2 regions of the Micromonospora sp. USAFONa4 genome follow, and region 1 is predicted to be linked to the other one. Evidence: riboswitches for the same ligand, from Rfam matches in the RefSeq annotation. Region 1 holds a riboswitch; the other holds the start of a gene.
The links. Region 1 has a riboswitch for thiamine pyrophosphate ahead of thiE (thiamine phosphate synthase). Riboswitches for the same ligand answer to the same signal wherever they lie in the genome.
Positions count from the first base shown of each region.

Region 2: another riboswitch for thiamine pyrophosphate. It lies ahead of AC0OO9_RS07530 (ECF transporter S component); the one in region 1 lies ahead of thiE (thiamine phosphate synthase).

Region 1 is NZ_CM170072.1:2,522,247-2,537,136, reverse strand. It holds gene AC0OO9_RS10750 (ATP-binding cassette domain-containing protein) at 1-1,084, shown strand, start outside; gene AC0OO9_RS10745 (aldo/keto reductase) at 1,115-2,077, shown strand; gene AC0OO9_RS10740 (DUF559 domain-containing protein) at 2,249-3,154, opposite strand; TPP riboswitch at 3,277-3,385, shown strand; gene thiE (thiamine phosphate synthase) at 3,380-4,006, shown strand; gene thiO (glycine oxidase ThiO) at 4,000-5,109, shown strand; gene thiS (sulfur carrier protein ThiS) at 5,100-5,300, shown strand; gene AC0OO9_RS10720 (thiazole synthase) at 5,305-6,075, shown strand; gene AC0OO9_RS10715 (thiamine phosphate synthase) at 6,201-6,887, shown strand; gene thiD (bifunctional hydroxymethylpyrimidine kinase/phosphomethylpyrimidine kinase) at 6,884-7,672, shown strand; gene thiC (phosphomethylpyrimidine synthase ThiC) at 7,690-9,282, shown strand; gene AC0OO9_RS10700 (hypothetical protein) at 9,400-11,982, opposite strand; gene AC0OO9_RS10695 (cupin domain-containing protein) at 12,059-12,361, opposite strand; gene AC0OO9_RS10690 (LLM class F420-dependent oxidoreductase) at 12,358-13,308, opposite strand; gene AC0OO9_RS10685 (ABC transporter ATP-binding protein) at 13,311-14,096, opposite strand; gene AC0OO9_RS10680 (ABC transporter substrate-binding protein) at 14,363-14,890, shown strand, end outside.
Region 2 is NZ_CM170072.1:1,818,360-1,833,249, reverse strand. It holds gene AC0OO9_RS07565 (isoprenyl transferase) at 1-527, shown strand, start outside; gene AC0OO9_RS07560 (hypothetical protein) at 592-777, shown strand; gene gndA (NADP-dependent phosphogluconate dehydrogenase) at 924-2,366, opposite strand; gene AC0OO9_RS07550 (hypothetical protein) at 2,828-3,064, shown strand; gene AC0OO9_RS07545 (energy-coupling factor transporter transmembrane component T family protein) at 3,185-3,985, opposite strand; gene AC0OO9_RS07540 (hypothetical protein) at 3,982-4,116, opposite strand; gene AC0OO9_RS07535 (ABC transporter ATP-binding protein) at 4,113-5,528, opposite strand; gene AC0OO9_RS07530 (ECF transporter S component) at 5,653-6,246, opposite strand; TPP riboswitch at 6,320-6,425, opposite strand; gene AC0OO9_RS07525 (permease) at 6,626-7,627, shown strand; gene AC0OO9_RS07520 (TIGR03943 family putative permease subunit) at 7,624-8,472, shown strand; gene AC0OO9_RS07515 (alpha/beta fold hydrolase) at 8,529-9,359, shown strand; gene AC0OO9_RS07510 (sugar isomerase domain-containing protein) at 9,416-10,180, shown strand; gene AC0OO9_RS07505 (DUF6328 family protein) at 10,334-10,837, shown strand; gene AC0OO9_RS07500 (acyl-CoA dehydrogenase family protein) at 10,953-13,031, shown strand; gene AC0OO9_RS07495 (hypothetical protein) at 13,183-13,788, opposite strand; gene AC0OO9_RS07490 (Fur family transcriptional regulator) at 13,975-14,367, opposite strand; gene AC0OO9_RS07485 (ArsR/SmtB family transcription factor) at 14,370-14,669, opposite strand; gene AC0OO9_RS07480 (metal ABC transporter permease) at 14,713-14,890, opposite strand, start outside.

The DNA of each region.
Region 1 (14,890 bases):
CTTCCTCGACGTGCCCGGCAAACGGTGGCTGGAGGGGCGGCTGCGGGAGTCGACCAAGTCGGTGCTCTACGTCTCGCACGACCGGGAACTGCTCGCCCAGACCGCCGACCGGGTGGTCGCCGTGGAGGGCGGCAGCGCCTGGGTGCACCCGGGCGGCTTTGCGAGCTGGCACTCCGCCCGGCTGGCCCGGCACGCCCGCCTCGACGAGCTGCGCAGGCGGTGGGACGAGGAGCACCAGAAGCTGCGCGAGCTGATGCTGATGTACAAGCAGAAGGCCGCGTACAACGACGGGCTCGCCTCGCGCTACCAGGCCGCGCAGACCCGGTTGCGCAAGTTCGAGGAGGCCGGGCCGCCGCCCGTACCGCCGAAGGACCAGGACATCCGGATGCAGCTCACCGGCGGGCGGACCGGCAAGCGCGCGGTGATCTGCGAGCAGCTGGAGCTCGACGGCCTGACCTTCCCGTTCGACCTGGAGATCTGGTACGGCGACCGGGTCGCGGTGCTCGGGGCCAACGGCACGGGCAAGTCGCACTTCCTGCGGCTGCTCGCCCGGGGCGGCACCGACCCCGACCCGGCCAACGGACCGGTCGACGGCGCTGCCGCGCTCGCGCCGGTGGTGCACGACGGGGTGGCCCGGCTCGGCGCGCGCGTGCGCCCCGGGCACTTCTCGCAGACCCACGACCGGCCGGAACTGATGACGAAGACCCTCGTCGAGATCCTCTGGCGGGGCGACGAGCACCGGACCGGCATGGACCGGCACGCCGCGATGGCGGCGCTGAGCCGGTACGAGCTGGCCGGGCAGGGCGACCAGCGCTTCGGCACGCTCTCCGGTGGTCAGCAGGCGCGCTTCCTGGTGCTGCTGCTGGAGCTGTCCGGCGCGACGCTGCTGCTGCTCGACGAGCCCACCGACAACCTCGACCTGGCCTCGGCGGAGGCGCTGGAGGCCGGGCTGACCGCGTTCGAGGGGACGGTGGTGGCGGTGACCCACGACCGCTGGTTCACCCGCACCTTCGACCGGTTCGTGCTCTTCCGGGGCGACAACGAGGTGGTGGAGACACCCGAGCCGGTCTGGGACGTGGCGTGATCCCCACCGACCCGGATCGGCCGGCATAGGGTGGATCTCGTGACTGAGATGACCTACCGCCGGTTGGGCGACTCCGGGCTCGTGGTGTCCGTGGTCGGCGTCGGCTGCAACAACTTCGGCCGCAAGCTCGACCTCGACGGCACCCGGGCGGTGGTCGACGCCGCGCTCGACGCCGGGATCAACTTCTTCGACACCGCCGACATCTACGGAGAGCCGCAGGGCGGCTCCGAGGAACTGCTGGGCCAGGCGCTCAAGGGCCGGCGCGACGACGTGGTGGTGGCCACCAAGTTCGGCATGGACATGAACGGCATGAACGGCCCCGACTTCGGCGCCCGGGGCGCCCGCCGCTACATCGCCCGGGCGGTGGAGGCGTCGCTGCGTCGGCTCGGCACCGACCACATCGACCTGTACCAGATGCACGAGCCGGACCCGGGCACCCCGATCGACGAGACGCTCGCCGCGCTCGACGACCTCGTCCGCGCCGGCAAGGTCCGCTACCTGGGCAACTCCAACTTCGCCGGCTGGCAGATCGCCGACGCCGACTGGGTGGCCTCGTCGAACGGCCGGTCCCGGTTCATCAGCGCACAGAACCACTACAGCCTGCTGGAGCGCGGCGTCGAGGCCGAGGTGGTGCCGGCCTGCGAGCGCTTCGGCCTCGGGCTGCTGCCGTTCTTCCCGCTCGCCAACGGGCTGCTCACCGGCAAGTACAAGCGCGACGAGAACCCGCCGGCAGGCAGCCGCCTGGCCGGTGGCGGCCGGTACGCCGAACGGCTCGCCGCCGCCGACTGGGACACCATCGAGGCGATCGAGGCGTACGCCGCCGAACGGGGGCTGTCGATGCTCCAGGTGGCGATCGGCGGGCTGGCCGCCCAGCCGGCGGTGACCTCGGTGATCGCCGGCGCCACCACGCCCGAGCAGGTACGCGCCAACGCGGCGGCGGGCACCTGGCAGCCCACCGACGAGGACCTCGAAGCCCTGCGCGCAACCTTCTGAGCGCTCACCCTTGCCCGGGCTGCCACGGGTGGAACACCACAGACCCTTCCGGCCCCGGGAGACGTGCTTGGTGTTCCACCCGTCGGCATTGCTCGTCGTTGTAGTGGGGTGGTGCCGGAGCGGACGTGCCCGCCGCTGGGGTCGAACCGTCAGGGCTGTCACCGAGGGCGGTCAGGCGGAGGCGTGGCGTTCGCGGAGGGCGGCGGTGACGAGGCGTACCGTCCGGTTCCGGTTTCGGAGCACGTCGTCGGCGGTGAAGCGGAGGACGATCCAGCCGGCCGCGCGCAGCGCGTTCAGGCGGGCGACGTCCTGCCGGAACTGGACGCGCTCCCGGTGGTGGTCGCCGTCGTACTCGACCGCGACACGCAGCGTCGGCCACGCCAGATCGACCCGGCCGACCAGCCGCCCTCGGGAGTCGCGAACGTCGTGCTGCGCCGTGGGTGGAGGCAGGCCGCTGTCGAGCAGGAGCAACCGCAACCGGGTCTCCATCGGCGACTCGCTCAGGGGCTCGGCCAACGCCAGCACCTCCCGCAGCAGTGGCAGTCCGGGCCAACGACGACGAGCGTCGGCGTAGGCCCGTAGGGCCGGCAGCCCAATCACCCGACGGTGCATCAGCGCGTCGACGGCCACCAGAGCCTCGGCGCGCGGAGCCTGTCGCCCGAGATCGAACGCCGTCCGCAGTGGTGTGGTGACCGGTAGGCCGGTGAAGCAGGTCAGGTCGCCTTCCGGCAGGTGCGAACGGGTGACCGACAGTCGGGGATGCGGACGCAGTCTCGCCGAGCGAGGCAGGAGGACACTGACCGGCGCGTCCCGGGCCAACAGGTCGACGCCCCACAGGTACGCGGCACTCGTTCCGGCGATCGCGGCGCCAGCGGGCAGGAGGAGGGCCACCGCATCGCACCAGAGCCGATGGTCAGGTGCGCGCAGCGCGTCACGGTGCACGTACACGTCGGGCAGCAGGCGTTGCCAGGCCGAAGCGCGCAGCATGGCGCGGGTCAGGAGGCCGTCGGCGATGGCGGCGCTGGCCCGGAACGGCAGGAAGGCCAGGCGGGGTGGTACCCGGGCGGCGGAGGGCATCCGGACAGCATCGCGTGACGGGACGGTCACCCGCCGCCCCGTCCCTCGGCTTCGGGCGGTCGATGTGAAATCCGCGTCCCGACCTTGGCGGATCCGGCGATCCGTCGTACGGTGACACCCGCAAGTGACCCACGGGAGCCCGGTGGACCGGGCTGAGAGGGGGGCTGTCAGCCCCCGACCGTCGAACCTGATCCGGGTAATGCCGGCGCAGGGAGGAGTGTTGCCGTGCCGTCCCTCGGGCGACTGCATCTCATCACCGACACCCGACCCGGGCGGGAGCCGCTCACCGTGCTGCGGGCCGCCCTCGCGGTGGCCCGGGCGGAACTGGTCGTGCAGGTCCGCGTGGAGGACGACGCCACCGACCGGGAGGCGTACGACCTGACCCGCCGGGTGGTCGCGCTCTGCGCCCCGTACGACGTCACCTGCCTGGTGAACGACCGGCTGCACGTGGCGTTGGCGGCGGGTGCCGCCGGCGGGCACGTCGGCGCGGACGACCTGCCGGTGGGGGCGGCCCGCCGGGTGCTCGGCGCGACCGCCGTGCTCGGCGCCACCGCCCGTGAGCCGGGGACGGCCGCCGAGGCGGTCGCCGCCGGGGCCAGTTACCTGGGCGTGGGCCCCTGCCACGCCACCGGCACCAAGGCGGGGCTGCCGGCGCCGATCGGCCCGGCGGGGGTACGCGCCGTCGCCGACGCCGTGGACGTGCCCGTCGTCGCGATCGGCGGCGTGACCGCCGCTCGGGTGCCCGCGCTGCTGACCGCCGGGGCGTACGGGGTGGCGGTGGTGGGGGCGCTCTCCGGGGCGGCGGATCCGGGTCGGGCGACGGCGGAGCTGCTGGGAGCGCTGGGGTGCTGAACCGACCGGACGTCGCCGTGGTGGGGGCGGGGCCGGTCGGGCTGGCGGTCGCCTGGCGCTGCGCGCAGCGCGGACTGCGGGTCGTCGTGCACGATCCCGCCCCGGGCTCCGGCGCGTCCCACGTCGCCGCCGGGATGCTCGCGCCGGTCGCGGAGGCGTACTTCGGCGAGCACGAGCTGACCGGGCTGCTGACCGCCTCCGCCGCCCGCTGGCCGGCCTTCGCCGCCGAGTTGACCGCCGCCGCCAGCGTGGACGTCGGCTACCGGACCGAGGGCACGCTGATGGTCGGGCTCACCGCCGACGACCTGGCCGAGGCGCGCCGGTTGTGGGCGTACCAGCAGGGGATCGGACTGCCGGTGACGCCGCTGCGCCCGTCGGCGCTGCGGGACCGCGAGCCGGCGCTGGCGCCCCGGGTGCGCGGCGGCGCGTTCGCCGCCACCGACCACCAGGTCGACCCGCGCCGGCTCGTGCCCGCGCTGCGCACGGCCGCCGAGCGGGCCGGCGCCACGCTGGTGCCCGCCGCCGTGCGCTCCCTGTCCGACGTGGACGCCGGGGTCACCGTGGTCGCGGCCGGCTGCGGCGCGGCGGCCCTGACGGGGCTGCCCGTGCGGCCGGTGAAGGGGCAGGTGGTCCGGCTCCGCGCGCCCGGCGGCGGCGCGCCGGGCTTCCGGCACGTCATCCGGGGGTACGCCGACGGCGAGCACGTCTACCTCGTGCCCCGCGCCGACGGGGAGGTGGTGGTGGGCGCGACCGTCGAGGAGCGCTCCGACACCGACGTGTCCGCCGGGGCGGTGCTGCGCCTGCTCCGCGCCGCCGTCGACCTGCTGCCCGAGCTGGCCGAGTACGACCTGGTGGAGACGCTCGCCGGCCTGCGCCCCGGCACCCCCGACAACGCCCCGATCCTCGGCCCGCTGCCCGGCCGGCCCGGCGTGCTCGCCGCCACCGGACACCACCGGCACGGCATCGTGCTCACCCCGGTCACCGCCGACCTGATCGCCGAGCTGGTCGTCACGGGTGCGGCGGACCCACTGCTCGCCCCCTTCAGCCCGGCCCGGTTCGGTCACGACTTGTCCGCATCCGAGGAGGAGCACACGTGGAACTGACGGTGAACGGTGCCGGGCGTAGCCTGCCCGGCGGCTCGACCGTGGCGGACCTGGTCCGCGCGGTCACCGACCAGCAGCGCGGCCTCGCTGTCGCGGTCAACGGGGAGGTGGTGCCGCGTACGGGCTGGCCGGCGACCGTGCTGCGCGACGGCGACCGCGTCGAGGTGCTCAGCGCCGCCCAGGGCGGGTGACGCGGTGAGCTTCGACCTGGGCGGCGTGAGCTTCACGTCCCGGCTGATCCTCGGCACCGGCGGCGCGGCCAACCTGCGCGTGCTGGAGGACGCCATCCGTGCCTCCGGCACCGAACTCGTCACCCTGGCCCTGCGTCGCGTCGACACCGCCCCCGGCACCGCCGGCGGGCTGCTGGACCTGCTGGACCGCTGCGGCGTACGGCTGCTGCCGAACACCGCCGGCTGCTACACGGCGGGCGAGGCGGTCAAGGTGGCGCACCTGGCCCGGGAGGCGTTCGGCACGGACTGGGTGAAGCTCGAGGTGATCGGCGACGAGCGCACGCTGCTGCCCGACGGGGTGGAGCTGCTGCGCGCCGCCGAGGAACTCGTCGACGACGGGTTCGTGGTGTTGCCGTACACGTCGGACGACCCGATCCTGGCGCGCCGGTTGGCCGACGTCGGCTGCGCGGCGGTGATGCCGGCGGGCGCCCCGATCGGCTCCGGCCTGGGCGTGTCGAACCCGCACCACATCCGGCTGATCCGGCAGGGCGTCGACGTGCCGGTGATCCTGGACGCCGGCATCGGCACCGCCTCGGACGCGGCGCTGGCCATGGAGCTGGGCTGCGACGCGGTGCTGCTCGCCAGCGCCGTCACCCGCGCCGCCGACCCGGTGGCGATGGCAACCGCGATGCGGTACGCGGTCGAGGCGGGGCGGCTCGCGTACCGGGCGGGCCGGATCGCCCGTCGATTCCACGCGCTCGCCTCCACCCCGGACGAGGGACGGCCGGACCTGTGACCCGCCCCGCCCCCCTCACCACCCGGCCCGCAGCTGTCGCGTCGACTCCGCCCCCGGCCGGCGCGCCAGCTTCGGATTTGGATCTTGGTAGGGAAGAGCTCCTGGAAGGGCCGTTTCCTACCAAGATCTCGGGCGGGCCGGACGGCGTCCTGCTGCTGACCGACCGGCGGCAGGCTCGGCGGCCGTTGGCCGAGGTCGTTGCCGGGGCGGTGGCCGGGGGAGTGCGGTGGGTGCTGCTGCGGGAGAAGGACCTCCCGTGGGCCGAGCGCGTCGCCCTCGCCACCGAGCTGCGCGCGATCCTCGCCGAGGCGGGCGGCACCCTGGTCGTCGCCGGTCCCGACCCGCTCGACGGCGACGCGGTGCACCTGCCGTCGGCAGGGCCGTACCCACCGCCGCGCCTCGGCCTGGTGGGCCGCTCCTGCCACGACCTGGCGGAGCTGGCGCGACTGACCACCGAGGACTACGCGACCCTCTCGCCCGTCTACCCGACCAGCACCAAGCCCGGCTACGGCCCACCCCTGCGCCCGGACGGGCTCAGCACGCTGATCGCGGCCAGCCTCGTGCCGGTCCTGGCGCTCGGCGGAGTGCAGAGCCCGGACCAGGTGGCCGCCTGCGTCGAGGCGGGAGCCGTCGGCGTGGCGGTGCTCGGCGCGATCATGCGAGCCGACGACCCCGAGGCGGCAGCGGCCACCCTGACGGCAGCCGCCAACGCGGCGAGCCGGACCGGGCACGGTCGGCCGCAGCCCTCAGCCGCGACTACCCCGCAGGCCCGGCGCGAGATCCCGTACGCCATCACGGAAGAGGAACGATGACCCCGACGACCGTGCTCACCATCGCCGGCTCCGACTCCGGCGCCGGTGCCGGCATCCAGGCCGACCTGAAGGTCTTCGCGGCCCTCGGCGCGTACGGCACCAGCGTGCTCACCGCAGTCACCGCGCAGAACACGAGGGGCGTCGACGCCGTGCTGCCGCTGCCGCCCCGCACCGTCACCGAGCAGCTGGACAGCGTGCTCGCCGACTTCACCGTCCGCGCCGTCAAGACGGGGGTGCTCGGCACCCCGGCGGTCGCCGACGCGGTGGCGGGCGCCGCCAGGGACGGCCGGCTGCCGCACCTCGTCGTCGACCCGGTGCTCGTCGCCACCAGCGGGCACCGGCTGGGCGTGGTCGCCGCGGTGGAGCGGCTGCTGCCGTACGCGCAGGTGGCGACGCCGAACTGCGCGGAGGCCGCGGCCATCACCGGACGCCCGGTGACCACGGTCGAGGAGATGGTGGCCGCCGCCGAGGCGCTGGCCGCCGGCGGGCCGGCGCACGTGGTGGTGACCGGCGGCGACGTGGACGCCGACGGTGAGGCGGTCGACGTGCTGCACGGGGGCGGCGTCACCACCCTGCTCCGCGCGCCGCGGGTCGACACCCGGCACAACCACGGCACCGGGTGCTCGTTCTCGGCGGCGATCGCGGTCCGGCTGGCGCGCGGCGACGAGGTGCCGACGGCGGTCGCCGCCGCCAAGGAGTACGTCCTCCGCGCGCTGACCGGCGCGCGGCACTGGGAGCTGGGCGCGGGACGCGGCCCGCTGGACCACTTCGGCTGGTCCGCTTGATCACCAGGGAGGCTGTCATGCAGGCACGTCGCAAGGTTTACGTGGAGGGGTCCCGGCCGGACGTGCGGGTGCCGTTCGCCGAGGTGGAACTGACCGGCGACAACCCGCCGCTGCGGCTCTACGACACCTCGGGTCCCGGCTCCGACCCGGAGGTCGGGCTGCCGCCGCTGCGTGCGGGGTGGATCGCCGAGCGCGGCGACGTCGCACCGGTGCGGGGCGCGGGCACGCCGCTCGCGGGCGCGGACGGCCGCCGCCCCACCCAGCTCGCGTACGCCCGGGCGGGCGTGGTGACGCCGGAGATGGAGTTCGTGGCGGTGCGGGAGGGGATGGCGCCGGAGTTCGTCCGGGACGAGATCGCCGCCGGGCGGGCCGTGCTGCCGCTCAACGTCAACCACCCCGAGTGCGAGCCGGCCATCATCGGCAAGGCGTTCCTGGTGAAGGTCAACGCCAACATCGGCACCTCGGCGGTCTCCTCTTCCGTCGCCGAGGAGGTGGAGAAGCTGACCTGGGCCACCCGGTGGGGCGCGGACACCGTGATGGACCTGTCGACGGGGAAGCGGATCCACGAGACCCGCGAGGCGATCGTGCGGAACTCGCCGGTGCCGATCGGCACCGTGCCGATCTACCAGGCGCTGGAGAAGGTCGGCGGCGACCCGGTGAAGCTGAGCTGGGAGGTGTTCCGGGAGACCGTGATCGAGCAGGCAGAACAGGGCGTCGACTACATGACGGTGCACGCCGGGGTGCTGCTGCCGTACGTGCCGCTGGCGGTGGACCGGGTGACCGGGATCGTGTCGCGGGGCGGCTCGATCATGGCGGCCTGGTGCCTGGCGCATCACGAGGAGAACTTCCTCTACACGAACTTCGCCGAGCTGTGTGCGCTGCTCGCGCGCTACGACGTGACGTTCTCGCTGGGTGACGGGCTGCGCCCCGGCTCGATCGCGGACGCCAACGACGAGGCGCAGTTCGCCGAGCTGCGCACTTTGGGCGAGCTGACGAAGGTCGCCTGGGAGCACGACGTGCAGGTGATGATCGAGGGCCCGGGTCACGTGCCCATGCACAAGATCAAGGAGAACGTGGACCTCCAGCAGGAGTGGTGCCACGAGGCGCCGTTCTACACCCTCGGCCCGCTGACCACCGACATCGCCCCCGCGTACGACCACATCACGTCGGCGATCGGCGCCGCGATGATCGGCATGTTCGGCACCGCGATGCTCTGCTACGTGACCCCGAAGGAGCACCTGGGACTGCCGGACCGCGACGACGTGAAGGCCGGCGTGATCGCGTACAAGATCGCGGCGCACGCGGCCGACCTGGCCAAGGGGCACCCGGGCGCGCAGGCGTGGGACGACGCGCTCTCCAGGGCGCGGTTCGAGTTCCGCTGGGAGGACCAGTTCAACCTGTCGCTGGACCCGGAGACCGCGCGCTCGTACCACGACGCGACCCTGCCGGCGGAACCGGCGAAGACCGCCCACTTCTGCTCGATGTGCGGCCCGAAGTTCTGCTCCATGAAGATCACCCAGGAGCTGAAGGAGTACGCGGCGCGCGGCATGCAGGACAAGTCGGAGGAGTTCCTCTCCTCCGGCGGCCGGGTCTACCTGCCGCTCGCCTGAGCGGCGCGACCGGGCGTCCGACGACGACGCCCGTCCCCGCCGACGTTCGGGAGAAAGGGGCGGGCGTCCCCCCCCCGGCTCCGGTCACCCCGGGCGGGGCGGGCGTCGCCCGGTCGGTCAGTCGCGGTGGTGGCGACCGGTGGAGCGCAACGACCGCCGGCCGCTCTCCTGCTCGGGTTCGTTGTCCGGGACCGGCTTGCTGAGGCCGGTGACCCAGTCCACGTACTCCTCGTCCTGCGCCGCCAACGGCTCGGGCCCCCGGTCGGTCGGGGCGTCCTCGGCCCGGGGCCGGTTGCGGCGGAACAGGCCCAGCCGGCCCCGGCCCCGCCCGGTGGGCTGCTCGGCCTCGGCGGGCGACGCGGAGCCGGGCCCCGGCGCCTCCGCCCGGGCGGTGGGGATGCCGTTCTCCGGCGCGGCGTCGACGGGCGCTGGGACGGGACCTCCCCGTCGTGCGGTGGCGAGCGCCTCCCAGTTCGCGGCCCGGGCCAGGTCGGGCATCGGGGCCCGGTGGCGGGGCCGGGGCGTCGGGTCGGGGGCAGGTTCTGTGGCCGGCTGCGCCGCCTCGGCGGTGCCGTCGGCCTGGGGCCGGGGCGAGACGGGCCAGGGCGGGGCGGGCGGGGGCGCGGTGCCGGCGTCCGGCCCGACGGCCCGGCCGGGAGCCGCCTCGCCGTCCGCCGTGAAGAGCGGCACGGCGCGGTGGCCGCTGTCGTCCGGCCCCGGTACGCCGGAACCCGCAACGGCCGCGCCGCCGGGCGCGGCGTCGGCCGCGGCACCGGACTCGGGACCGGTCGTGCTGCTGGGCTTGGCGTCGGTCGTGCTGCCGGACCCGGCCCCGGTCGTTTCGCCCAACCCGGACCCGGCGTCGGTCGTGTTGCCGGACCTGGCCCCGGTTGTGACGTGGGGCTCGGACCTGGCCGTGTTGTGGGGCTCGGACCCGGTCGTGTTGTCGAGCGTGGTGCCGGTCGCGGTGTCGGGGCCGGTTCCGGCTGGGGCACCGGGCTGGGGGCTGGTCGTCGTGTTGGGTGCGGTCGTGCCGGTCGTGGTGTCGGGCGCGGCGGAGGCGTCCGGGGACGGCGACGACATCGCCGAGCCGGGTGCGGTGGCCCCGGTCTCGGGGGCGCCCGTGGCGACGGGTACCGGGCCCGCACCCTCCGGTGCCGTGGTGGCGGCGGGCTGGCGCGTCGAGCGGGGCTTACGGGTGCGGCGGGGCTTGGGCGCGTTCGGGACACCCCGCGGGTCGGCGACCGCTTCTGCCGGCTGGCCTGCGGGTGTGGGCCCCTCGGCCGGCTGTGTTGGTCCCTCTGCCGGCTGGCCTGTGGGCGTCGCCGCCCCGGCCGGCTGTCCGTCGGGCGCCGCCACCCCGGCCGGCTGTGCCACGGTCGTCGCCCCTCCGGTCGACCGTTCGGCGGGCGTCACCTCCCCGGCGGGCTGCGCGTCGGGCGCCGTCTTCCCGGCCGGCGGCGCCTCGTCGGCGACCGGTGCGGCCGGGACGGTCGGGGTTGCTGGGACGCTGTTGCCGGGAGCCGAGGCCGACGGTTCGGCCGTCCACGCGGGAACCCCGCTCGCCCCGATGTCGGCGGCGGGAGCCGGGACGGTTCCTCCGTCGGCGGGCCAGTCCCAGTGCGGGGGCACGGCCCGGGGTGCCGCGCCGTCGCCGGTCGCGGCGGTGACCGCGCCGGAGCCCGTACCGCCGCCGGCCTGGTCGGCGACGACCAGGGTGGCGCCGGCCAGGTCGACCGTCTCCGGCTCGTCGCTGTTGGTGGGCGCTGCGGTGTGCGGCAGGGCCGGACCGGTGGGCAGCGGCCGGAGGATGTCGGTCGGCTCGATGGCCCCGGTGGGGGCGGTGCGCGCGACGAGCGGCCAGCGCAGCAGCGCGGCCGCGGCCGAGCCGAGCGCGCCGACGGCCACCGCGAGCAGCGCCGCGTAGTACGGCGTGAGTTGGTAGCGGTCGGCGGTGTCACCCGGGCCGGCGGTCAGGTAGGCGAACGCGACCAGCGCCGGTCCCGCCACCCCCGTCGCGCCGCTGACCAGCGGCGGGTGGCCCCGCCACCGGGCCAGCCCGCCGGTCGCCGCGCCGGCCAGCAGCGCCACCAGCGGCAGGACCACCAGGGCCAGCCCCTGCACCGCGCCGGCGTCGAGCGACGCCGGCTCCAGCACCCCCAGTCGTACGGTGTCGAACGGGCCGGTCGAGACCAGGGACGGGGCCACCGAGACCAGGGCCAGCAGCCAGACCGCGCCCGCGATCGCCGCCACGTTCCATCCCACCGGCGGCTGGAGCAGGACGGCGACGGCGGCGCCCGCACCCACCAGCGCACCGAGGACCGCGCAGATGCCGACGGCCCAGACCGGGTCCATCGAGACGAGTTCGGCCGCCCGGGCCGGCTGCATGCAGAGCGGCGCGACGACGGTGGCGCCCAGCGCGGCGGCGCCGGCGACGGCGAGCAGGCGCCCGGTGCCGGCCAGCCCGCCGTCCCGGCGGGCCAGACGCTCGGTGAGCACCGCGCCCACCACGGCGGCGTTCGCCGCGAACCAGCCCGCCCAGACGAGCTGGGCCGGCCACTGGTTGACGGTGGCGCCGGTGAAGGTGCCGGAGAGCCGGACGATGCCGAAGCCGAAGGCGATGCCGAGCTGACCGGCCCCGGCCAGCAGGCTCACCCCGAGCGCGGTGAGCAGCAGTCTGCCCCAGGTCCGAAAGGCCATGTCCGGCACGTTACGCACCTGTTGACCAGGCCGCCACCGGCGCGCCGCGAGCGGGGGGCGACCCGCCGGCCGGCGGTTACTTCAGTTCGACCAGCCGGGCCAGGTACGTCGTGTCGCCCACGTTGGTCAGCATGTGCACGGCGCCCGGATCCCGGTAGACCACCCCGCCAGTCGGCTCGTCGGCGTCGATGAGGGTGCCGTCGATCGTCTGTACGACGTTCTTCGCGCCCTGGATCGCCACCACGAGGTACGGGTGGTCGTGCCGGTGCAGCGGCTGCCGCTCGCCCGGCTCCAGCCGGATGTGCCAGACGCGGACGCGGTCGTTCTCGTACACGATCTCCTGGCCCACGGGGCCGAGTTCGAGGTGTGCGTCGGTCATCGGGTTCCGTCCAGTCGGGGGAGCACCTCGGCGGCGATGAGCTCCAGGTGGTCGAGGTCGGCGAAGTCGACCAGGCGCAGGTGCACCCGGGTGGCGCCGACGGCGGCGAACTCGCCGATCCGGTCGACGAGCTGCGCGGGCGAGCCGACCACCGCGTCCTCCGGCGGCAGCGCGCTCGTGACGTGCAGCGGGGCGGCGCGGCGTTGTGCCTCGGCGTCGGTGCGGCCGATCGCCACCACGATGCCGGCGGAGAGGGTGAGCGGGGCGCGTCCCGACTCGGCCCGGCCGGCCCGGTCGCAGGCCTCCCGCACCCGCTCGTACGCGGCGGCGGTCTCCGCGACCGTCTTGAACGGCATGTTGAACTCGTCGGCGTACCGGGCGGCGAGGTCGGGGGTGCGCTTCGGGCCGCGTCCGCCCACGATGACCGGTGGGCCGGGCACCTGCACCGGCTTCGGCAGGGCGGGGGCGTCCACCAGTCGGTAGTGGTCGCCGGTGAAGCTGTACGTCTCGCCCGGCGGCGTCCGCCACAGCCCGGTGACGATCTCCAACTGCTCGGCCAGCCGGTCGAAGCGCTCGCCGACGCCGGGGAACGGGATGCCGTGGGAGGTGTGCTCGCGTTCGTACCAGCCGGCGCCGATGCCGAGGTCGACCCGGCCGCCGCTCATCTGGTCCACCTGGGCCACCATCACGGCCAGCGGGCCGGGCAGCCGGAAGGTGGCGGAGGTGACCAGGGTGCCGAGCCGGATCCGGCTGGTCTCGCGGGCCAGCGCGGCCAGCGTCAGCCAGGCGTCGGTCGGGCCGGGCGGCGCGGGCTCGTCACCCATCGCCTGGTAGTGGTCGGCGCGGAGGAAGCCCTCGAAGCCGCCGTCCTCGGCCAGCCGGGCGAAGCGGAGCTGGTCGTCGTAGCTGGCGCCCCGGTGAGGCTCGGTGAAGACGGTGACCCGAATGCTCATCGTGTTTCCGCGCCGGCTGTCGCCGGCAGGTCCCGCTCCATGAGGAGTTCGTGCAGGTCGGCGCTGACCCGGGCGACGTCCGCCAGGTGCGCGTTGCGGCCGAGGGTGCGCGGTCGCGGGATGTTCACGTCGACCACCTTGCGGATCCGGCCGGGGCGGGGGCTGAGTACGACCACCCGGTCGGCCAGCAGCACCGCCTCGTCGATCGAGTGGGTGACGAAGACGACGGTGGCCCCGGACGTCATGTGTACGCGCTGCAACTCGCCGGAGAGCTCCTCGCGGGTGAGCGCGTCGAGCGCGGAGAACGGCTCGTCCATCAGCATCACCCGGGGCTCGCCGATCAGCGACCGGCACAGCGAGACCCGCTGCTGCATGCCGCCGGAGAGTTCGTGCGGCAGCCGCTTCTCGAAGCCGCCCAGCCCGGCGAGTTCCAGCAGTTGCCGGGCCCGGTCGCGGTGCTTGGCCCGCTTCCAGCCGAACATCTCGACCGGCAGCAGGACGTTGTCCAGGACGGTGCGCCAGGGGAGCAGGGCCGGCCGCTGGAAGAGCATCGCGATGTCCGGGCGGGGCCTGGTGATCGGGGCGCCGGCCACGGTGATGCTGCCCTCGCTGACCGGGAGCAGGCCGGCGATCAGCCGCAGCATCGTGGACTTGCCGCAACCGGAGCGGCCGAGTATGGCGACGAATTCGCCCGCCGCCACGTCGAGGTCGATGCCGCGCAGCGCCTCGACCCGGCCGCTGCGGCCGTCGAAGGTGCGGGACACTCCGGAAAGCTTGATCATCTCCGGCGACCTCCTGAGTGGGCGATCAGCGATCGCGGGCCAGGGTAACCGCCTGGTGTGGACGACACGACGTCCGGGGTGGAAGCGAGGATTTTTCCGTAACGAAACCCATACGCCGGGCATTGTCGGGGCCGGTTTCTCGTACGCTGTGCCAGCTAAGAGTCCCCTCACGACGGTTGGTGCCGGCCCAACCCCTCGGCCGGCCCGCCAGACAACCCCCTCCGGCGGCGGCGCGCCGCTCCGGTCGGAAAGGACATGGTGCACTGATGAGAAGGCTGACCCGTACGGTCGCTGCCGTTGCGCTGGCCACCGCCCTCGCCCTGGTCTCCGGGTGCAGCGGCGACTCGGACTCCGGCGCCGACGCCAAGGGCGGCAACGGCGCGGCGTTGGAGAAGGTGACCTACCTCACCTCGTTCGGCAACTTCGGCCGTGACTCCTACGCCTGGGTCGCTAAGGAGAAGGGCTTCTTCAAGGAGGCCGGGTTCGACGTCGACATCAAGCCGGGTCAGGGCACCAACGCCGTGATCGGGACAATCGTCGGCGGCCAGGCCCAGTTCGGTCCGATCGACCTCACCGGCGGTCTGCTCCAGCTCGGCGGCGGCCAGGCCAAGGACTTCGTCGCGGTCGCCGCGATCCAGCAGCGCACCATGGCCGCCATCGCCACCGTCGAGGGCAAGGGCATCGCGTCGCCGAAGGACCTGGAGGGCAAGAAGCTCGCCGACACCGAGGGCTCCGTCGTGCGCAACCTCTTCCCGACGTACGCCCGGATGGCCGGCGTGGACGCCAGCAAGGTG
Region 2 (14,890 bases), 700 kb from region 1:
TCCGGTTCCTGATGGGCTTCAACCGCGACGTCATCCGCCGCCGCCGTGACCAGCTGGTCGACCTGGGGGTGCGGGTGGTCTGGTCCGGCCGGGCCGGCCGGCTCTGGAAGAGCGTCATCTCCGAGTTGCAGACGGCGGAGGAGATGTCCCGGGGCAACTCGACCCTGACCCTCCAGTTCTGCGTCAACTACGGCGGTCAGGCCGAGATCGCCGACGCCGCCGCCGCCATCGCCCGCGACGTGGCGGCGGGCCGGCTGGACCCCGGGAAGGTCAACGAGAAGACCGTCGCGAAGTACCTCTACCACCCGGAGATCCCCGAGGTGGACCTGTTCCTGCGTCCCTCCGGCGAGGAGCGGATCTCGAACTTCCTGCTCTGGCAGACCGCGTACGCCGAGCTGATCTTCCTCGACACGCTCTGGCCCGACTTCGACCGCCGCCACCTCTGGTACGCCTGCGAGCTGTACGCGCAGCGGGACCGTCGCTTCGGCGGCGCGCTGCCCAACCCGGTCGCCCCGCCGCCCGCCTGAGGCTTACCGCCCGGTCGTACGGGGTACCACGGTGGTCAGCAGCCACCGACGGAGGTGAACCCACATGATCCAGAAGCGTATTGCCCAGTGGGCGATGATGGCCGTCGCCGTGCCGTTGGCGGCGGCGGGCGCGCGCCGGCTCAGCCACACGCTGGAGTCCCGCCGCGGCCCGACCGGGGTGAGCCGCCTGCTCAACAAGGGCGCCGACATGCTCCGCCCGCAAAAGGCGAAGCGCCGCCGCTTCTTCTGACCACCACCCGCAAACCCGCACCCCGTGCCCTGACCCCACCCCCGACCCGTCGTCGATCATGCAGTCGTGGTGCCCCGCGAAAGCCCCACACCGGGGCGTTCCGGCCACCAGAAGTGCATGATCGGCCCGCGGGTCGGGGGTTCGGGTCAGGTTCTGGTTTCGGTGCGGTCGGTGGGCCAGCGGGTGTGGAAGGTGCCCTCGCGGTCCACGCGCTGGTAGGTGTGCGCCCCGAAGTTGTCCCGCAGCGCCTGGATCAGGGCGGCCGGCAGCCGCTGGGCGCGCAGCGCGTCGAAGTACGCCAGCGACGAGGCGAAGGCCGGAGCCGGCACGCCCGCCTGCGCCGCGTCGGCCACCACCCGCCGCCAGCTCGGCACGCCGTCGTTCACGGTGTCCGCGAACCACGGCGCCACCAGCAGCGTCGGCAGGTCGGGCCGCTCGTCGTACGCCTGGCGGATCCGGTCGAGGAAGCGCGCCCGGATGATGCAGCCGCCCCGCCAGATCGTGGCGGTGCCGCCCAGGTCGATGCCCCAGTCGTACTCGCGGGAGCCGGCGCGGATGTGGTCGAAGCCCTGCGCGTACGCGACGATCTTCGAGGCGAGCAGGGCGCGGCGGACGTCCTCGACGAAGACGTCGGGGTCCTCGACCCGCCAGGTCGCGCCCGCGTCCGGAAACGCCCGCCGGGCCGCCTCGCGCTGGTCGGCGTGCCCGGACAGCGAGCGGGCGAAGGTCGCCTCGGCGATACCGGTGATGGGGATGCCCAGGTCGAGCGCGCTCTGCACCGTCCAGCGGCCGGTGCCCTTCTGCTCGGCGCGATCCAGCACGACGTCCACGAACGCCCGCCCGGTGGCCGCGTCGGTGTGCGCCAGCACGTCGGCGGTGATCTCGATCAGGAAGGACTCCAGCTCGCCGGAGTTCCAGCCACGGAAGATCTCCGCGATCTCCGCCGGCTGCGCGCCCAGTCCGGCCCGCAGCAGGTCGTACGCCTCCGCGATGAGCTGCATGTCGGCGTATTCGATGCCGTTGTGCACCATCTTGACGAAGTGCCCGGCGCCGTCCGGCCCGATGTGCCGGCAGCACGGCACCCCGTCCACCTGGGCGGCGATCCGCTCGAAGATCGGCCCGAGCGTGCGGTACGACTCCGCGGATCCGCCCGGCATGATGCTCGGGCCGCGCAGGGCGCCCTCCTCGCCACCGGAGACGCCGGTGCCGACGAAGTGCAGGCCGTGGGCCCGTAGCGCCTCCTCCCGCCGGCGGGTGTCGGCGAAGTGCGCGTTGCCGCAGTCCACAACGATGTCGCCCGCGTCGAGCAGTGGGACGAGCTCGTCGACCACGGCGTCGGTGGGGCCGCCCGCCTTGACCATCACGATGACCGCGCGGGGCCGCTCCAGCGACGCGACGAAGTCGGCCATCGACTCGGCGGGCAGCAAGGTCCCCTCGTCTCCGTGCTCCGCGACGAGGCTGCGGGTGCGCTCCGGTGACCGGTTGTGCACCGCCACGGGGAAACCGTTGCGGGCCAGGTTGCGGGCCAGGTTCCGGCCCATCACCGCCAGCCCGGTCACGCCGATCCGTGCTGTCGCCCGCCCGGCCATCCGTCCGCCCTCCGCCGTCGACACCCGCCGGTGCGACCGTATCGCCCGGGCGGGCGTCCCGGAGGCGTGTCGGGCACCCCGTCACCGCCACGTGGCGGTCACTCCGAAGGGCGCGAGGGCCGGCCGACGATCCTGCGCCGGGCGGCCTCTGCGGAGGCGCGACCGGCCGGTCGCGGACCCCGCCGGTAATTCGGCTGCGCGCGAACGGTGGGGCGGCTAGCGTGTGGGCATGCGCAACTGACGCCCCACTTCCGAGCCGACCCGCCGCATCGCCGCGGGTCCGCGTGCTCCCGGGCGTCCGCATCCCGCACCTGCCGTCGACGGCGGTGCTTCTCGTGGTCGATCCCGGGCAGCTGTCCCGATCCCGCCCGACCGTCGCGTGACGGTCGCCGAACGAGACGGGCCCCGGTCACCGGACGTCGCTCCGGTGCGGCAGGGCCCGCAGACCGAGGAGGCACCGGATGCCCGCCAGGCGCAACCCGAAGAAGTCCCGTACCACCGTCCCCACGCCGTCCGTCGCGGACCTGACGCCCGTCAACCTCGACGAGGTGGCGGTCGCGCCGGTCGTGCCGGCGCTGCCGGTCGACCGGCCGGCGGCGCCGAAGGCCGGTCCGCCGGTCTCCGGCGCCGGCCGCTCCGGCGCGCTGCGCGGCCAGAAGGCCGGGCAGGCCCGCCGGTACGCCTTCCGGCGCAGCTGACGGTGCCGGCCGGGTGGAGCCGTCGTCACCGGCGCCTCCACCCGGCCCGCCCGCCCGCACGCGCTCGACCACCCGGGCATGCGCCTCCACCCGGCCCCGCCCGCCGACCAACGGGCGGCGTCAGCCGATCAGCGGGCGGAAGGTGCCGAGCAGCACGCTGACGGTCAGCGCGGCCCCGGCGAGCACCGCCGCGCCGGCGATCAGCAGGCCGTCGGCGGCGACGAAGCGCTGTCGCCGGGCGACGGTGCGCGGGACCCCGGCGTCGAAGCCCCGGGCGTCCATCGCCACGGCCAGCCGGGTGCCCCGGCGGATCGCCCCGACGAGCAGCGCGAAGGCCGTCGACACGAACAGCCGCAGCTTCGCCAGGGGGTTGCGGCCGGCCTCGATCCCCCGGCCGCGACGCGCCATGGAGATCATCTGCCACTCCTGTCCCAGCAGCGGCACGAGCCGGAACGCGGCCAGCGCCCCGATGGCGAACCGGGCCGGCGCCTTCGCGTTCTGGATCAGCGCGTCCGCCAGGTCGGTCGGGTCGGTGGTGGCGAAGACGATCACGCCGGGCAGCGCCACCGCGAACATGCGCAGCACCAGGCCGAGCGCGGTGAGCAGCACCCCGGAGGTGACCACCACCGGGCCGGCCTCGACCAGCACCCGGCCGGAGCGCTCGGCCGCGAAGAGCACCAGCGTCACCACCACGCCGACCGCGCCGACGAGCAGCGGCCAGGCCCGCCGCGCCAACACCCGGAGACGGACCCCGAACAGCGGCAGCAGGGCCAACTCGACGGCGATCGCGATGGCCGGGGCCACCGGGTCCAGGGTGGCGATCAGGATGAACGAGAACACCAGCGCCGCGGCGAGCTTGGCCACCGGGTTGCGCCGGGCCAGCAACGCCTCCGGCGCGGCGACCGGCTCGAAACTGATCACGCCCGCTCCAGCGCGGGGCGGCGGTCCGGGTGGGTGACCGGTGCGGCGGTTCGGACGCTGGTCACGTCCGCCCTCAGGCTGGGGCGGCGGTCTGGGTGGGTGACCGGTGCGGCGGTTCGAACGCTGGTCACGGGCGCTCCAGGGTGAGGCGGCGATCTGCCAGGGCGGCGACGAACTCCGGGTCGTGGGTGACGGCGACCAGGCCGTGCCCGGCGTCGCGCAGCTCGGCGAAGAGGTCCACCAGCTCCAGCCAGGTCCGCCGGTCCTGGCCGAAGGTCGGTTCGTCGCAGATGAGCAGGCGGGGCGCGGTGGCCAGGGCGGTCGCCACGCTCAGCCGCCGCGCCTCCCCGCCGGAGAGGGTGTACGGGTTGGCGGCGGCGAGTTTCGTCAACCGCAGCCGGGACAGCAGGGTGTCGACGGTGGCCCGGACCACCGCCTCGGGCTGACCGGTGCGGCGCGGGCCGAGCGCCAGCTCGTCGAAGACGGTGTTGGTGACGAACTGGTGCTCCGGGTCCTGGAAGACCGAGCCGATCCGGCGGGCCAGCGCCGGGGCGCGCCAGCGGTGCGGGGGAGTGCGGGCGTCTCCACCGGCCAGTGCCGTCGTCGCCGCGATCCGGCCGGCCCCGGGCTTGAGCAGTCCGCCCAGCAACAGGGCGAGGGTCGACTTGCCGGCCCCGTTGGGCCCGACGACGGCGAGCGCCTCGCCGGCGCGTACCGCCAGGTCGACGGGGGCCAGCCGGGGCGGCAGACCGAGCCGGTCGGCGGTGAGCAACACGTCGCCGGGCGGCGCGGTCGCGTGGCGGGGCGGTACCGGGCGGCCGGGCACCCAGACGCCCTCGTCGGCGAGCGTGTCGCCGTGCGTGCCGAAGACGGCCTCGGGTGTGCCGTCGGCGCGGACGCCGCCGCCCGGTTCGAGCACGACCACGCGGTCGACCAGGGGCAACGCCTCAGCGACGCGGTGCTCGACCAGGACCAGCGTGGTGTCGGCGTCGAGCGCGCCGGCCACCGCCGCCCGGATCAGCGCCGCACCGGTCGGGTCGAGGTTGGCGGTCGGCTCGTCGAGCAGCAGCAGGCCGGGGCGCAGGGCCAGCACCCCGGCCAGGGCGAGCCGCTGCTGCTCGCCGCCGGAGAGCGCGGCGGTGGGGCGGTCGCGGGGGTACGGGAAGCCGACCCGGGTCAGCGCCTCGTCGACGCGGGGCCAGATCTCCCCGGCGGGGGTGCCGCGGTTCTCCAGCCCGAACGCCACGTCGTCACCGCTGCGGGCCATCACGAGCTGGGTCTGCGGGTCCTGGAAGACGATGCCGACCCGCTCCCGGCCTTTGCGGGGGTCGAGCCCGTCGATCTCGACGGTGCCCTCCTGCTCGCCCGAGTCCTCGGGCAGCAGCCCGGCCAGCGCGGCGAGCAGCGTGCTCTTGCCGGCCCCGGAGGGCCCCAGCAGCAGCACCCGCTCCCCGGCTTCCACGCGCAGGTCCACCCCGCGCACGGCCCAGGCCCGGCGCCCGGCATGCCGCCACCCGAACCCCCGCAACGTCACCGCCCCCACGCCGCCCCCTTCCTTCCTGCCCGCCCGCGGGCGTTGATCATGAGGTTGTTGTCGTCCGGCACGGCGTGTCGTGGCAACAACTTCATGATCAACGCGGCCGGGTGGTGGGGGTGGGGGTGGGGGGTCAGATTGGGGTGCGGTCTCGGGCGGCGGGGAAGCGGTCCAGGGCGCCCGTGGTGGCCAGGGCGCGGGTCAGGGCCCAGCCGCCGGCACCCGCGACGATCGTGGCGCTGACGATGGTGAGCAGGGCGTAGGGGATCCGGTAACTGCCCAGCGCGTACTCGGTGTTCCAGACGAAGAAGTCGAACAGGGCCGCGCCGAGGCCGGTCAGCGCGCCCGCGATCAGCGCGGTGGGCAGCCGGAACGAGCGGTACCGGAACGCGGCGAAGGCCAGCTCGGCGCCGAGCCCCTGGATCAGGCCCTGGACGATGGTGACGCCGCCCCACTCCGAACCGAGCAGCGCGGAGACCGTCGCCGCCACCGCTTCGCAGAAGAGCGCCGCGCCGGGCTTGCGGATCACCAGACCGCCGAGGACGGCCGGAACCAGCCAGACGCCGTACATGATCGCCTGGCTGGCGGGGAAGAACGCGAACGCCGGGTCGACGGCCCGCCACAGCAGGCCCCAGGCCCAGAAGATGACGCCGAAGGCCACCGCGATCACGGCCGCGACGACGACGTCGACGGTACGCCACCGGGTGGCGGTGTTGTTGTCTCGCATGATTGCTCCCAGTCCCGAACGAGAACCAGGAGAAGACGCACGCCGCGCCCGGAACGTGCCGGACGTCGACGCGGCTGGAGGTCGACCGAACTCCCTGCGCTGGCATTACCCAGATCAGGTTCGAGGGTCTGCGGGCGGTGCCCGCACTCTCAGCGCTGTGCGCTCCCCTGTCGGATGTGAAGTTGTGGCCCGACGCTAACACCTTTGAAGATCATCGGGCAAAGTGATCTTTCCGCAGCTCACCAGCGCGGTCGATCGACGCCGTCCGTTCCGGCCCGGTACCCTCGGGCGGCCACTGGAGAACCGGCAGAGGGACACGTACGTGACATCCGAGGCTGACCGTCGCGCGCCGGACGGGTCGCACCCGGGTGCGGTGGGCGTGGCCGCTCCGGGCGTACGCGAGGAGAGGCCGGCGGCGCCCCGCGGCCCGGACCGGCGGGTCGGGTCGGTGGAGGTCCTCGCCGGCCTGCTGATCCTGCTGGTCGTCTTCCGCGAGCCGCTCGCCCGGGCCCTCTCCGCGCCCCGGTTGCAGACCTGGACCACCGTCTTCGTCTCGGTCATGGTGCAGGCGGTGCCGTTCCTGGTCTTCGGGGTGCTGCTCTCCGCGGTGATCGCCGTCTTCGTGCCCCGGTCGTTCTGGGCCCGGGCGCTGCCGCGGCACCCCGCGCTCGCGGTGCCGGTGGCCAGCGCGGCCGGCGTGGTGCTGCCCGGCTGCGAGTGCGGGGCGGTGCCGATCGCCGGGTCGCTGATCCGGCGCGGGGTCACCCCGGCCGCCGCGTTGGCGTTCCTGCTCGCCGCCCCGGCGATCAACCCGATCGTGCTCACCGCCACCGCCGTGGCCTTCCCCGACGACCCGGCGATGGTCCTCGGGCGGGCCGTCGCGAGCCTGCTCGTGGCGATGGTCATGGGCTGGCTGTGGCTGCGCCTCGGCCGGGCCGACTGGATCCGGCTGCCGCGCCGGCCGGAGCTGGACGGCGGCCCGCGCGGGCAGGCGTTCTGGGGGGCGGTCCGGCACGACGTCACGCACGCCGGTGGCTTCCTGGTCATCGGCGCGGCGGCCGCCGCCACGATCAACGTCGTGGTGCCGGAGCGCTGGTTGCAGACGCTCGCCGACGAGCCGGTGCTGTCGGTGCTCGCGCTGGCCGTGCTGGCCGTGCTGCTCTCCCTCTGCTCCGAGGCGGACGCCTTCGTCGCCGCCTCGCTGTCGCAGTTCTCGCTGACCTCCCGACTGGTCTTCCTGGTGGTGGGGCCGATGGTCGACCTCAAGCTCATCTCGATGCAGGCCGGAGTCTTCGGCCGGCGGTTCGCGCTGCGGTTCGCCCCGACCACCTTCGCGGTGGCCGTCGCCGTGGCCGCCGCGACCGGGGCGGTGCTGCTGTGAACCGGCAGGCGCAGGCGGTCGTCCTGCTGCTGCTCGGCGGTGCGGTGGTCCGGGCCAGCCTCACCGACCTGCACCTGCGCTACGTCAAGGAGGGGCTGCGGCCCTTCCTGATCGCCGCCGGCCTGCTGCTGGTGGCCGCCGCGGTCATGACCCTCTTCTACGAGCTGCGCCCGCTCCTTCGGCGCACGCCCGCCGGCCACCACGACGGCCCGGCCGGTGGATGGCGGCCCCGGCGCACACCCGGCCCCGACGCTCACCACGACCACGACCACGACCACGACCACGACCACGACCACGACGGCGACGGCGACGGCGGGCACGGCGGTGACGACGGGCACGGGCATCGCGAGCCGCGGGTCGGCTGGCTGCTGATCCTGCCCGTACTGGGCCTGCTGCTGGTCGCCCCGCCGGCCCTGGGTTCGTACGCGGCCGGGCAGGCCGGCACCGCCGTCACCACCCGGCAGCAGCCGTCCGACTACCCGCCGCTGCCCGCCGGCGACCCGGTGCGGGTGGCCGTGCTCGACTACGCCTCCCGGGCCCTGTTCGACCGGGGCACCTCGATCGGCGAGCGCCGGGTCCAGCTGACCGGCTTCGTCACCACCGGCCCCGACGGCCGGCCGCTGCTGGCCCGGATGGTGCTCTCCTGCTGCGCCGCAGACGGGCGGCCCGTCAAGCTGGGCCTGACCGGCGCCGCCCCCGACGGGCTCGCCGACGACACCTGGATCGAGGTGACGGGCCGCTACAGCGACCGCATCGCCCGCGACCCGGTCAACGACGCCGAGATTCCCTACCTGGACGTGGAGTCCTGGCGGCAGGTGCCCGTTCCCCGGCAACAGTACGAGTGACAGGTGGGCCCGGCAGTCCCGGGCGGCCGGGTGCGGCGCTGGGTAGGCTCACGATCATGCGGATCGAGGCCCGGGGGTTCACGTTCGACGTCCGCGTCGGCGGACCGGAGGGCGGCACGCCCGTCCTGCTGCTGCACGGCTTCCCCCAGCACGGCGGGGAGTTCGACGACGTGGTGCCCGCGCTGCACGCCGCGGGCCTGCGCACGTACGCGCCGGACCAGCGCGGCTACTCGCCGGGTGCCCGGCCCGAGGCGGTCGAGGCGTACCGGCTGCCGGAGCTGGTCGCCGACGCGGTGGGCGTACTCGACGCGCTGGGCGTCGACGCGGCGCACCTGGTGGGGCACGACTGGGGCGCGGTCGTGGCCTGGGCCGTCGCGGCCCACCATCCCGAGCGGGTCCGCACGCTGACCGCGGTCTCCGTGCCGCACCCCGCCGCCATGGCGTGGGCGCTGGCCGAGGACGCGGGGCAGAAGGCGCGCTCGGCGTACATGACGGTGTTCCGCAAGCCGGGCACGGCGGAGAAGGCGCTGCTGGTGCTGGGCGCGACCGGGCTGCGCCGGATGCTGCACGGGGTCGGCGACGACGCGCGGGTGGCCTCGTACGCGGACCCGATGCGCGAGCCGGGTGCGCTGACCGCCGCCCTGAACTGGTACCGCGCGATGTCCCGCCGGGACCTGGCCGCCACCGGGCCGGTGGCGGTGCCGACCACGTACGTCTGGAGCGGTCGCGACATCGCGATCGGCCGGACCGCCGCCGAGGCGTGCGCCGAGCACGTGACCGCAGACTACCGCTTCGTCGAGCTGCCCCGGGTGAGCCACTGGATCCCCGACGAGGCGCCCGCCGCGCTGGCCGAGGCGATCCTGGCCCGGGTGCACGACCCGGTCTGACCTTCCCCGCGACACCGGCCGGCGGACGCCGGGCCCACCCCTGACGGAGGTACGACATGGACCGAGCAGACACGACGGTGAAGGCCGAGGACTTCCTGGCCGTGGTGACCGACACGATGCACCGGGTCGCCGAGAGCCAGCGCGAGGCGGTGGGACGGGCCGCCGACCTGATCGCCGAGGCGGTACGCGCCGACGGCGTGGTCCACGCGTTCGGCACCGGCCACTCCGAGGCGCTGGCCATGGAGATCGCCGGGCGGGCCGGCGGGCTGGTCCCGACGAACCGCATCGCCCTGCGGGACCTGGTGCTGCTCGGCGGCGCCCCGGTCGACGTGCTCGGGCCGCTGCTGGAGCGCGACCCGGCGGTGGCGCACCGCCTCTACGAACTGGCCCCGGTCGGCCCCCGGGACGTCTTCGTGCTCGCCTCCAACTCGGGCGTGAACGGCGCGATGGTGGAGTTCGCGTCGCTGGTCAGGGAGAAGGGCCACGGGCTGGTCGCGATCACCTCGGCGCAGCACTCCGGGCAGATGACCTCGCGCCACCCGTCGGGACGCAAGCTCGCCGACTTCGCCGACGTGGTGCTCGACAACGGCGCCCCGTACGGCGACGCGACGCTGCCACTGCCCGGCGGGGGCGCGGTCGGCGCGGTCTCGTCGATCACCGCGGCGCTGCTGGCGCAGCAGATCACGGTCGAGGTGGTGGCGCGGCTGCTGGCGGCGGGAGAGCGGCCCCCGGTCTACCTGTCGGCCAACATCGCGGGGGGCGACGAGCACAACAACGCCCTCGAGGCCCGGTACGCGGGCCGGATCCGCCGCGGCTCCTGACGCCTTGTGGCTACGGCCGGCCGCATGACGGTCGACCCGGAACCGGCGCGCCAGACAGTGACGTGAGTCGGTTTCGCGCGTCGACGGGTGGGGCATCAGCGATGCTGCCGCCGGCCGCCCCCGCCGGCAGTACCGTCTGACCGGAGGTAGCGCGTGTCCAAGGAAACCGAGAAGCAGCGCTGGCAGCGCAACTTCGCCGACCTGCTCCAGGAGCTTCGGGTCGCCCAGACCGGCGTGCAGATCCTCTTCGCGTTCCTGCTCACCCTGCCGTTCAGCAACGGCTTCACCCGTACGAGCGGCTTCCAGAAGGACGTCTACATCGTCGCGTTGCTGGCCGCGGCCGCCGCCACCGCGATGATCATCTCTCCGGTGGCGTTCCACCGCGCGCTGTTCCGGCAGGGCCGCAAGCCGGAGCTGGTCCGGTTCGCCCACCGGATGGCCAGCGGCGGGCTCGCCTTCATGCTGATCTCGATGGTCAGCGCGGTGCTGCTGATCACCGACTTCGTGCTGGACCGGAGCATCGCCCTGGTGCTCAGCGGCCTCACCGGCCTCTGGTTCCTCACCTTCTGGGCGTTCCTGCCGTTCTCCCGCCGCAACTGGGGCGACGACGACGATGACGACGACGACGAGAACGAGCCACGGTCCCTCAGCGACTGACGAAGGTCGACACAACTCGATATTTACCAATCGCTACCCCTGGGTAACACCCGGGGGTAGCGTGCTGTTCGTCGAGCACGTTGACGCATCCGGACCGAGGTTCGAGGGGGCCGCCGTGACCGCGACACACAACAGCCGACCCACGCCCGACGGATCAGGCGCCGACCAGCCGCCGCCATCGCCAGACGCCCCGCCTGCGGCCGCCGGCAACCCGCCTGCCGCCGCCGACACCCCGCCCGCTGCCGGCGCGGCCGGACCCCTGCCGACCGAGGCCGGCCAGGTCTCCGAGAAGGAGGCCCGACAGGTCGCCGAGGCGGCCCGGGAGTCCTCCTGGGACCGTCCCAGCTTCGGCAAGGAACTCTTCCTCGGCCGGTTCCGGCTCGACCTGATCAACCCCTGGCCGCGCTCCGACCCGGCGGACGTCGCCCGCGCCGACGAGTTCCTCGGCCGGTTCCGCGAGTTCCTGGCCTCCGAGGTGGACGGTGCCGCGATCGAGCGGGACGCGTCCATCCCGGACGAGGTGTTCCAAGGAATGGCCCGCCTCGGCGCCTTCGGCATGAAGATCGACCGGTCGTACGGCGGGCTCGGGCTCAGCAACCTGCACTACTGCCGGGCGCTCATGCTGGCCGGCTCGGTCAGCCCGGCGATCGGCGCGCTGCTCTCGGCACACCAGTCGATCGGGGTGCCGCAGCCGCTGAAGATGTTCGGCACCGCCGAGCAGAAGCAGCGCTTCCTGCCCCGGCTCGCCGCAGGTGAGGTGTCGGCGTTCCTGCTCACCGAACCGGACGTCGGCTCCGACCCGGCCCGGCTGGCCACCACCGCCGAGCCCACGCCCGACGGCACCGGCTACCGCCTCAACGGCGTGAAGCTGTGGGCCACCAACGGCACCGTCGCCTCCCTGCTCGTGGTGATGGCCCGGGTGCCCGCCGCCGAGGGGCGGCGCGGCGGGATCACCGCCTTCGTCGTCGAGGGCGACAGCGAGGGCATCACGGTCGAACGGCGCAACGCCTTCATCGGCCTGCGCGGCCTGGAGAACAGCCTGACCCGCTTCCACGACGTCTTCGTACCGAAGGAGAACGTCATCGGCGGCGAGGGCAAGGGCCTGAAGATCGCGCTGACCACCCTGAACACCGGACGGCTGTCGCTGCCGGCCATGTGTGTCGGCGCCGGCAAGTGGGCGCTGAACGTGGCCCGGGAGTGGGCCGTAGACCGGGTGCAGTGGGGCCGGCCCGTGGGCGAGCACGAGGCGGTGGCCCAGAAGCTGTCCTTCATCGCCGCGACGACGTACGGCATGGAGACCATGCTGGACCTCTGCTGCCTGCTCGCCGACGACGACCGCAACGACATCCGGATCGAGGCGGCGCTGGTCAAGCTCTACGCCAGCGAGATGGCCTGGAAGATCGCCGACGAGCTGGTGCAGATCCGGGGCGGTCGCGGCTACGAGACGGCCGACTCCCTCGCCGCGCGGGGCGAGCGACCGGCCGCCGTCGAGCAGCTGCTGCGCGACCTGCGGATCAACCGCATCTTCGAGGGCTCCACCGAGATCATGCACCTGCTCATCGCCCGGGAGGCGGTCGACGCGCACCTGTCGGTCGCGGGCGACATCATCGACCCGGACGCCGGGCTGGGCCGCAAGGCGAAGGCCGGGGCGCGGGCGGGCGCGTTCTACGCGAGGTGGCTGCCCACCCTCGCCGTCGGCCGGGGGCAGCGCCCATCGGCGTACGCCGAGTTCGGCCCGCTCGCCGGCCACCTGCGGCAGGTGGAGCGCGCCTCGCGAAAGCTTGCCCGCTCGACGTTCTACGCGATGTCCCGCTGGCAGGGAAAGATGGAGCGCAAGCAGGCGTTCCTCGGCCGGGTGGTGGACATCGGTGCGGAGCTGTTCGCGATGTCGGCGGTCTGCGTGCGCGCCTACGCCGAGCGGGACACCCGCCCCGAGAACGTCGAGCTGGCCGACCTGTTCTGCCGGCAGGCCCGGGTACGCGTCGACGCGCTCTTCACCGCCCTGTGGGACAACACTGACTCCGTCGACACGGCCGCCGCGAAGCGGATCCTGGCCGGGCGCTACGCCGCGCTGGAGGACGGCGTGATCACCCCCGCCGACGACCTCCCCTGGGTGGCCCCTTGGTCGCCGGGCCCGTCCACCGCCGCCGACACCCGCCGCCGCATCCCACCCCCGCCCCCACCCTCCTCCTGACCAGCCTCCCCGCCCCGCCCCCTCACTCTGGCGTCGATCATGCAGTTGTGGAGCTTCATAGAAGCGACGAGAGTGGTCGTTCCGGGCGCCATAACTGCATGATCGCCGGGCTGGGCTGGGCTGGGCTGGGCCGGGGCGGGTGAGGCAGGGGTCAGCGATTGGCGCGTAGGCCGAGGTGGCGTAGTTCCAGGGCGGCCAGGGCGTCGACGGTGGCGTCGTCGCCGCGCCGCCACGACTCGGCCACGTCGGGGGCGATCCGGGTCAGCCGGCCCAGCGGCTGGGTGGCCAGCGCGCGCAGGGCGAGCAGGTCCCGGCCGGCGGGCGCGGCGGCCAGCTTCGCGGCCGAGCCGGCGCGGCGCATCCAGCGCACCCGCAGCGGCAGCCAGCCGAAGAGCACCAGGCCGAGCGGGAAGACCAGCACGGCGACGGCCAGCGCGAGGGCGAGCTGGTCGACCAGTTCCTGCTGGTCGCGGCCCGCCTCGGCCAGCGAGCGGGCGGCGGTGGCGGCCCGCTCGAACGGCGCGGTCAGCTCGTCGCCGACCAGCGGCACCCGGCCGACCTTGCCGCCGGCGTCGGCCAGGTTGTCGGCCAGGCCGCCGCCGGCACCCTCCAGCTTCTGTCCGGGTACGGCGAGCTTCTGGACCAGGTCGTGCAGCCACAGCGCGCCACGGATCGCGCCGTACACCCAGGCGACGACGAGCAGGTCGGTGATCAACTGTCGGACGGCGGTCGGGAAACGATCGGCGTAGATCTTCACGCCGGACAGCGTGCCACGTGCGCGGGCCCCTGGCACGGCGCGAACGACGGCACTCCGCCCGGCGGACGGCGGGCGCCGACGCAACGGGGCCGGTGGACGTCGCAACGGTCGGACCCGCGCCCGCCGCGGCGGGCGGGCGGTGGCCAGCGCTACGGGCGGACCCGGCGGACTGCGCTACGGGCGGGGTCAGCTCGCGCAGGCCGGGCAGGTGCCGAAGATCTCCAGGGTGTGGCTGACGTCGGCGTAGCCGTGCTTCGCCGCGACCCGCTCGGCCCAGCTCTCCACCGTCGGCCCCGCCACCTCCACGGTGCGGCCGCAGGTCCGGCAGACCAGGTGGTGGTGGTGGCCCTCGCTGCACCGGCGGTAGAGGTGCTCGCCGCCCGGCGGGCGCATCACGTCGATCTCGCCCGTGTCGGCGAGCCCCTGGAGCGTGCGGTAGACGGTGGTCAGCCCGACCCGCTCGCCGCGCTCGCGCAGCATCGCGTGCAGCTCCTGCGCGCTGTGGAAGCCCTCCAGCTCGCCGAGCAGCGCGCTCACCGCCGAGCGCTGCCGGGTGTTGCGGACCGTGGAACCCGTCATGATCATGATCCCTCCCCGGCGTGGCTCACCGCGTCGGCCACGATGTGTGCGACGTGCTCGTCGACCAGCGCGTACGCGATCTCGCGACCCCGCCGGGAGCCGCGCACCACGCCGGCGCCCCGCAGCACCCGCAGGTGCTGGGAGACCAGCGGCTGGGCGGCGCCGAGCTTGTCGACCAGCTCGTGCACGCAGCGCTCGCCCTCGGCGAGCTCGCTGACGATGGCCAGCCGGATCGGTGCCGAGAGGGCACGCAGCAGCTCGCTCGCGCCCTCGAAGGCGTCGTAGCCTGATCCGTCGGTCACCCTGTAACGGTAACCAATCCCACCGACACGGCGCTGACCAGGATCAGTGGAGCACGACCTCGTGCGGCTCCGGCGCGGGCGCGGCGGCGGGGGTGCGCCGCCTGCGCAGCGTCCGCCACGCCGCGCCGAGGACCGCGACCACCCCGAACGAGGCGATCGCCATCAGCACCACCGAGGCGCCGGGGGCGGTGTCGGCGTTCGCGGCCACCCAGACCCCGGAG